Regions from separate parts of the Sediminicoccus sp. BL-A-41-H5 genome, predicted to be linked through region 1. Evidence: riboswitches for the same ligand, from Rfam matches in the RefSeq annotation. Region 1 holds a riboswitch; the other holds the start of a gene.

Region 1 (3,397 bases):
AGACCTTCACCGCGCAGACATTCTCCTCCGCCTCCAGCGCCGCGAGGTCGGGGATGTTCTTCTTGGAGGCGCCGACATAGAGGCCGACATCGCAATAGGCGACCTCGCTCACATATTTCCGCTTCCAGGCGAGCTGCGCGGAATCCGTGATGGAGGGCGCGGTGTTCGGCATGTCGAAGACGGCGGCGAGGCCGCCCAGGATCGCGGCCTTCGTGCCGGTCGCGATGGTCTCCACCGCCGCGTCACCCGGCTCGCGCAGATGGACATGGGCGTCGATCAGGCCGGGCAGCACGTGCAGGTGGCGGCAATCCACCTCCTGCGTGGCTTCGGCGGTGCGCAGGTTGCCCATGGCGGCAATGCGGCCATCGCGCACGCCGATGTCCAGCGGCTCGATGCCCCAGGGGAGCACGGCCTGGCCGCCGCGCAGGATGAGATCGTAATGGGGCATGGACATCTCCGTCGAACAGGGCGCCAATCTGACGCGTCCGCCTTGAGAAGCAAGACGGGGGGCAAGACGGGTACTGGACGCGGGGCCCCGGCCTGGGGAAGGATGGGCGCAAAGCGGCCCAAGGCCGCGGCCGCCGGGTGGTTCCTCTGGAGTTGCCCCATGCGCGATGCCCCACCCTCCCCCTGCCGCAATCTCTGCCGCCTGGAGGCGCATGTCTGCGCCGGCTGCGGCCGCACCGGGGCCGAGATCGCGCAATGGCCGGCCGCCACGGCGCCCGACAAGCGCGCCATCCTGCAACGCAGCGCGGCGCGCTTGGCGGCGCGATCGGATAGGGTGGAGATTTGTCTTGACGCGACATGACATAAGGATATGTTGATGACGTGTTGGTCCGGCGCGAGCCGGTGAAAAGGGAACGCCGTGCGGCCCCCTCCCCTCCAAGGGAGGTCAGGCCAAGTCGGCGGCTGCCCCCGCAACTGTCAGCGGCGAGCTGACCCTGCTTCGCCCCGTTTCGGGGCGCGCCACTGGGGATTCCTCCCTGGGAAGGCGGCAGGGCCGGCATTGACCCGTGAGCCAGGAGACCTGCCAGCGCATCGACCCACCCAATCCCGGCGCGGGGTGCCGCCGGACAGGAGACATGACCATGCGCCTTCACCGCGCCCGACTGCCCATCCCCAGACCCGGCCGAAGCCGGCGGAGCTGTCCCGGCCGCGCGCCGGGCTGACCGCCATGCCAGCCCTTCCCGACCAAGCCGAGGCGCCCGCCTCGCCCTGCGTGCAGATCTGCGCGCTGGATTCCGCGGGCATCTGCATCGGCTGCGGCCGCAGCCGCGATGAGATCACCCGCTGGATGCGCGCCTCGGCCGCGGAACGCCTGGTGATCTGCCGCGCGGCGCGGGAGCGGCTGGCGCTTCGACACCTTCCGCCAACCCCAGGGCGCTGACGCGGCCCCCGCCATCGCGCGGGGCCCGATCCGGCTGCACGCCCCCCGCCCCGCCACGGGGGCGAAGGGCGAAGGCCGCGCCACGCCCGGACCTTGTCTCAGGGATGACATCACATGACAGCCTATAATCTCGGCTTTCCGCGCATGGGCCTCCGGCGCGAACTCAAGACCGCGCTCGAGGCCCATTGGTCGGGACAGGCCGATGAGGCCGCGCTGCTCGCCACCGCCGCCGAGCTGCGCGCCCGTCATTGGGCCCTGCAACGTGCGGCCGGCATCGCCGTGCCGCCCAGCAACGACTTCGCGCTCTATGACCATGTGCTCGACCACGCCTGCGCCTTCGGTGCGATTCCCGAAGGCTATGGCTGGTGCCGGGGCCAGTCGGTCTCGCTCGCCACGCGCTTTGCCCTCGCCCGCGGCGCGCGCGGCACGGCGGGCGAGCGCCTGGCCGGCATCGCCCCGGGCGCGCCGGCCCTGGAAATGACCAAGTGGTTCGACACGAACTACCACTACCTGGTCCCCGTCTTCCGCGCCGGCCAGGAGTTCGTGGCGACCGGCTTCCCGGCGGTGGAGGCCTTCGAGGAGGCGAAGGCGCAGGGCGTCCAGACGCGGCCCGTGCTGCTGGGGCCCGTCTCCTTCCTGCTGCTGGGCAAGATGGCCGATGGCAAGGGCGACCCGCTGGCGCTGCTGCCCGGCCTGCTGCCGCTCTATGCCGAGACGCTGCGCCGGCTCGCCGCCGCCGGCGCGCGCGAGGTGCAGATGGACGAGCCCTGCCTGGCGCTCGACCTGACACCCGCCGCCCGCACCGCGCTGCGCGCCGCCTATCTGGTGCTGGCAGGTGCGGCGCCGCGCCTCTCGATCATGCTTGCCGCCTATTTCGGCGACCTGCGCGAGAATCTGGAGACGGCGCTCACCCTGCCCGTCGCCGGCCTGCATCTCGACCTGGTGCGGGCGCCGCGCATGCTGGATGTGGCGCTGCGCCACGCGCCGCCGCGCATGATGCTCTCGCTCGGCGTGGTGGATGGGCGCAATGTCTGGGCGACGGATCTCTCCCGCGCCTTCCGGCTGGTGCGCGCCGCCGCCGCCGCGCGGCGCTTCGAGCTGCTGCAGGTCGCCCCTTCCTGCTCGCTGTTGCACAGCCCGATGGACCTTACGGCTGAGACCGGCCTCGACCCCGAGCTGCGCGGCTGGATGGCCTTCGCGCGGCAGAAGCTGGAGGAGGTGGCGATCCTCGCGCGCGGCCTCACCGCCGGTCGCGGCGCCATCGCGGAAGAGCTGGCGGCGAGCGATGCGCGCCAGGCGGCGCGGCGCGGCTCGCCCCGGCTGCATGATCCGGCCGTGGCGGCGCGCCTCGCCGCCGGCCGCGCCGAGGATGCGGCGCGCGCGCCCTTCGATGAGCGGCGCCTCGCGCAGCAGGCGCGGCTCCGGCTGCCGCCCTTCCCCACCACCACCATCGGCAGCTTCCCGCAGACCGCCGAGATCCGCGCCGCCCGCGCCGCCCGCAAGCGCGGCGAGGTGACGGCGGCGGGCTATGACGCCTTCCTCACCGAACGCATGGCGGAGGCGATCCGCTGGCAGGAGGAGATCGGCCTCGATGTGCTCGTGCATGGCGAGTTCGAACGCAACGACATGGTGGAGCACTTCGCCGATTTCCTCGTGGGCTTCGCCGTGACGAAGAATGGCTGGGTGCAGAGCTATGGCTCGCGCTGCGTGAAGCCGCCGGTCATCTTCGGCGACGTCTCCCGCCCCGCGCCGATGACGGTGGAATGGGCGCGCCGCGCACAGGCGCTGACCGCGCGGCCGATGAAGGGCATGCTCACCGGCCCGGTCACCATGCTGCAATGGTCCTTCGTGCGGGACGACATTCCGCGCGCGGTGGTGCGGCGGCAGCTGGCCTATGCGATCCGCGACGAGGTGACGGATCTGGAGGCCGCCGGCATCCCCATCGTGCAGATCGACGAACCCGCCTTCCGCGAGGGGCTGCCGCTCCGGCGCGACGAATGGGACGCCTAC
Region 2 (3,397 bases), 720 kb from region 1:
TCGTATAGCCGGTGTAGTCGGAGACGTTGTCGTAGCGCACGCCGCCCGTGACATCGAGCGCGTTCCAGAAGCGGTACTGCATGGCCACATGCCCGGCCGTCGTGTCCTGCTGGGCGTTGGTGACGGCGCGGAAGGGCGCGTTGCCGGCGAAGCTCGTCACATCCTCATGCGCGTAGTTCACGCCGAAGGTGACGGCGCCATCCGTCGCCGGGCCGAAGCCCGGCAGGCGCACCACATTGCCCCAGTCCACGCTCTGCCGCGTGCCGCGATAATAATCCTGCACCGTGGCGCTGCTGAGGATGTCGGGCAGGTTGGAATAGGTGCGGCGGTCCTGCGTGACGGCGAGGCGCAGGCCGGTGGTCAGCCGCCCGTCAAACAGGTTCGACTCGCCACGGATCTGGCCCACCCAGCGCCGGTCATTGCCGGTGTAGTTCGGGTCGTCGCGCGGCACGCTGTCCAGGCCGATCGTGGCCTCCCGCCAGCGCAACTGGCCCTCGACGCGCGTGCCGGGCGTGAAGGTGTAACCGAGCCGCGCCGTGGCATTGGTGGTGTTGAAGCCGTCGAACTCGCCCAGCGTGCGCCAAAAGCGCGAGGCGGTGGCGTTGGACGCCCTCGTGGAGATGTTGTTCAGGCTCGCCAGGTAGTCGAACTGGCCGATGGTGCCGGCGATGCCGCCGCCGAGGCGCAGCGTGCTGGCGGTGCCGTAACCGACCTCGCCATAGGGCATCACCTGCCGGTCCGGCGGCGCGCGGCGGGTGACGAGGTTGATCACGCCGCCCACCGCGGCACTGCCATAGAGCGAGGAAGCCGGGCCACGCAGCACCTCGATGCGCTCGATGTCGAACAGCGTCTCATTGCCGAAGTTGAAGGCGCCATTCGCGTCCGACGGGTCGTTCACCGGCACGCCGTCCATGAGGACGAGGGTGGAGCGGCTGGAATTGCCGCGGATGAAGACGCTGGCCTGTTGCCCTGGCCCGCCCGACTGCGCGACGCGCAGGCCCGGCACGGTGGCCAGCGCCTCGGCCAGATTGGCGAAGCCGTTCTCCTCGATCGTCTTGCGGTCAATGACGGTGATGGAGGCCGGCACGCGTGCCAGCGGCGTGGGCACGCCGGTGGCGGTGACGATGGTGTCCGGCACCGCGATCAGATCCTGCTCCGGCGAGGAGCGGGGCGTGGCAGGCGCGGAATTCTGGGCAAAGACAGGCGTTGCCGACGCCAGCATGGCGGCGGTGGTGAGCAGGATACGGCGCATGGGAAACCTCCCGTGTTGCGCATGACGACATGCCGGACGGGAAAATCGCCCCGCCCGACGGCTGGCGCCGAGCCCGCAAACGGAACAGGTCCGTGGCACCGGTGCACCCCGCCCGGCACGCGCGAGAACAACTCTGCGAAGGCCGGTCTCCTGGCTCGCGGGTCAATGCCCTGGTCCGCCTTCTCACCCCCCGGCAGGGAAGCAATGGCGTATGGACCGAGGCTCTCCGCCTACAGTTGCGGGGGCAGCCGCGGATTGACCGGGCCATGGCCCGGCGCGTCGCGCGTTCCCGTTTCAACCCTCATCGGGTCACCTTCACATACTTTGAGTCTAGACCGGGTCAGACGATCCAGCCAAGGGCCTGGATGCCGACCCAGACCAGCGCGCCGATCACGAAGGTGGCGAAGAGGCAGCCCAGCAGCGTGACCAGCGCGCCGATGCCGATGACGCGGTTATCCGCCTCGACCACGCCGAGCGCCATGATGATGGTGCCGAAGGCCGGCGGACCATTGGTGCCAGGACCAGGCAGGATGAGCATGACGGCCGAATAGACGGTGAGCCAGCCCACGATCTTGTCGCCGAACGGGCTGGTGAAGAAGCCGGGGCGCGGCTTCACATATTGCTCGACGCGCTTGATCCAGGAGGAGCCGGAAGCGCCGGAAAGGCGCAGCAGATCCTCGCGCTTGATGGATTGGCGCGCGATGAAGCGCGGCAGCTTCGGCACGCGGCGGCCCATGCCCATCTGCACGCCCAGGATCAGCATGGGAATGCCGAAGACGGAGGCCATGCCGGGCAGCAGCGAGGGCAGGCAAAGCAGCAGGATCAGCAGGCCGAAGGCGCGGTCTCCGAAGGCTTCCGCCATCTCGCCCAGCGTGATCCGCGCCCCGGGAAACTGGGCCGCAACCTCGGTGACGATCCGCGAAATCGGCGCGAGATGCTCATGATGCTGATCGGGTGCGGGTTGCGCCGTGCCGTCCAAAAGCCTGTCCTTGTGAGTTTCCCCTCCGCGGGGCCCCGCAGATGAACGGGAACTTAACGAGATATTGCGCGGTGACCAGTGAAAATTTCGTGGGCGGCCTCATCCCCGTGGACAAGGCCGCCGTTTTTCTGGGTGATCAGGCGCCGGTGAAGACCGGCTTGCGCTTCTCCATGAAGGCGCGGCGGCCTTCGCGATAATCGGCACTGTCGAAGCAGGCATCCTGATCCGCCGCGATGGCCGCCATGTCGCGATCCGCCGCATCGGCCAGCACGGCGCGCACCGTGCGCTTGTTGGCCTTGAGCGAGAGCGGCGCGTTCACCGCGATGGTGGAGGTGATCTTCGCCACCTCGGCATCGAGCGATTCCGCCGGGTGAAGTTTGTTGATGAGCCCCATGCGCTCGGCCTCGGCCGCATCCAGCCGGCCGCCGGTCATCAGGATGAAATGCGCATGCGCGGGGCCGACGAGCGCCACCAGGTTGCTCACCATGTCGAAGCCATAGGCGATTCCGAGCTTCGCCGCCGGGATGCCGAACTCGCTGCCCGTGCCCGCGATCCGCATGTCGCAGGACATGGCGATGCCAAGCCCGCCGCCCATGCAGAAGCCCTGGATCTTGGCAATGACGGGCTTGCCGAAATTCGCGAGCCGCTGCCGGCCATGGCTGGTCTTGGCGTTGTACTGGCGCTGCGCATCGGCGTCCGAGCGGTTTTTCTCGAACTGGCTGATGTCCGCGCCCGAGACGAAGGCCTTGCCGCCCGCGCCTTCAAGGACGACGCAGCGCACGGCGGCATCGGCCTCGAAGATGTCGAGCGCCTCGGCCATGCCGTCCCACATCGCGATGCTCATCGCATTGCGCTTCTCGGGCTGGTTGAAGACGATCGTCCCCACGCCGGCATCAATGCGGGCCAGGATCTTTCCATCGGCGAACTGCATCTCACTCACTCTCCCAAAACCTTCTTCGCCCGCAATGCGGCGATTTCCTCGGTGGTCAAACCGGCTTCCGCCAGGATCTCGTCGGCATGCTCGCCAAGCGCGGGCACACCGCGGCGAATGCCGGGGCTGTGGCCCTCGATGTTGATCGGCGTGCGCACCACGCCGGCCTTGCCGAGCTTCGCATGCGGCACGTCCCACACCATGCCCAGATGCTGCACCTGCGGGTCCTCGAAGA

What was found. A riboswitch is a leader RNA that binds a small molecule or an ion and turns the genes downstream of it on or off. The one in region 1 is predicted to bind cobalamin.
Region 2: it holds a riboswitch for cobalamin, as region 1 does, so the genes downstream of both, ACQ860_RS15855 (TonB-dependent receptor plug domain-containing protein) here and ACQ860_RS19335 (DUF1289 domain-containing protein) in region 1, are expected to answer to the same signal.

The regions. Positions count from the first base shown of each region.
Region 1 is NZ_CP192601.1:3,949,484-3,952,880, reverse strand. Features, by position in the region: gene ACQ860_RS19345 (dihydroorotase) at 1-448, opposite strand, end outside; gene ACQ860_RS19340 (DUF1289 domain-containing protein) at 608-808, shown strand; cobalamin riboswitch at 816-1,049, shown strand; gene ACQ860_RS19335 (DUF1289 domain-containing protein) at 1,175-1,387, shown strand; gene metE (5-methyltetrahydropteroyltriglutamate--homocysteine S-methyltransferase) at 1,502-3,397, shown strand, end outside.
Region 2 is NZ_CP192601.1:3,230,616-3,234,012, reverse strand. Features, by position in the region: gene ACQ860_RS15855 (TonB-dependent receptor plug domain-containing protein) at 1-1,252, opposite strand, end outside; cobalamin riboswitch at 1,376-1,584, opposite strand; gene ACQ860_RS15850 (exopolysaccharide biosynthesis protein) at 1,593-2,231, opposite strand; gene ACQ860_RS15845 (enoyl-CoA hydratase) at 2,368-3,162, opposite strand; gene ACQ860_RS15840 (CaiB/BaiF CoA transferase family protein) at 3,168-3,397, opposite strand, start outside.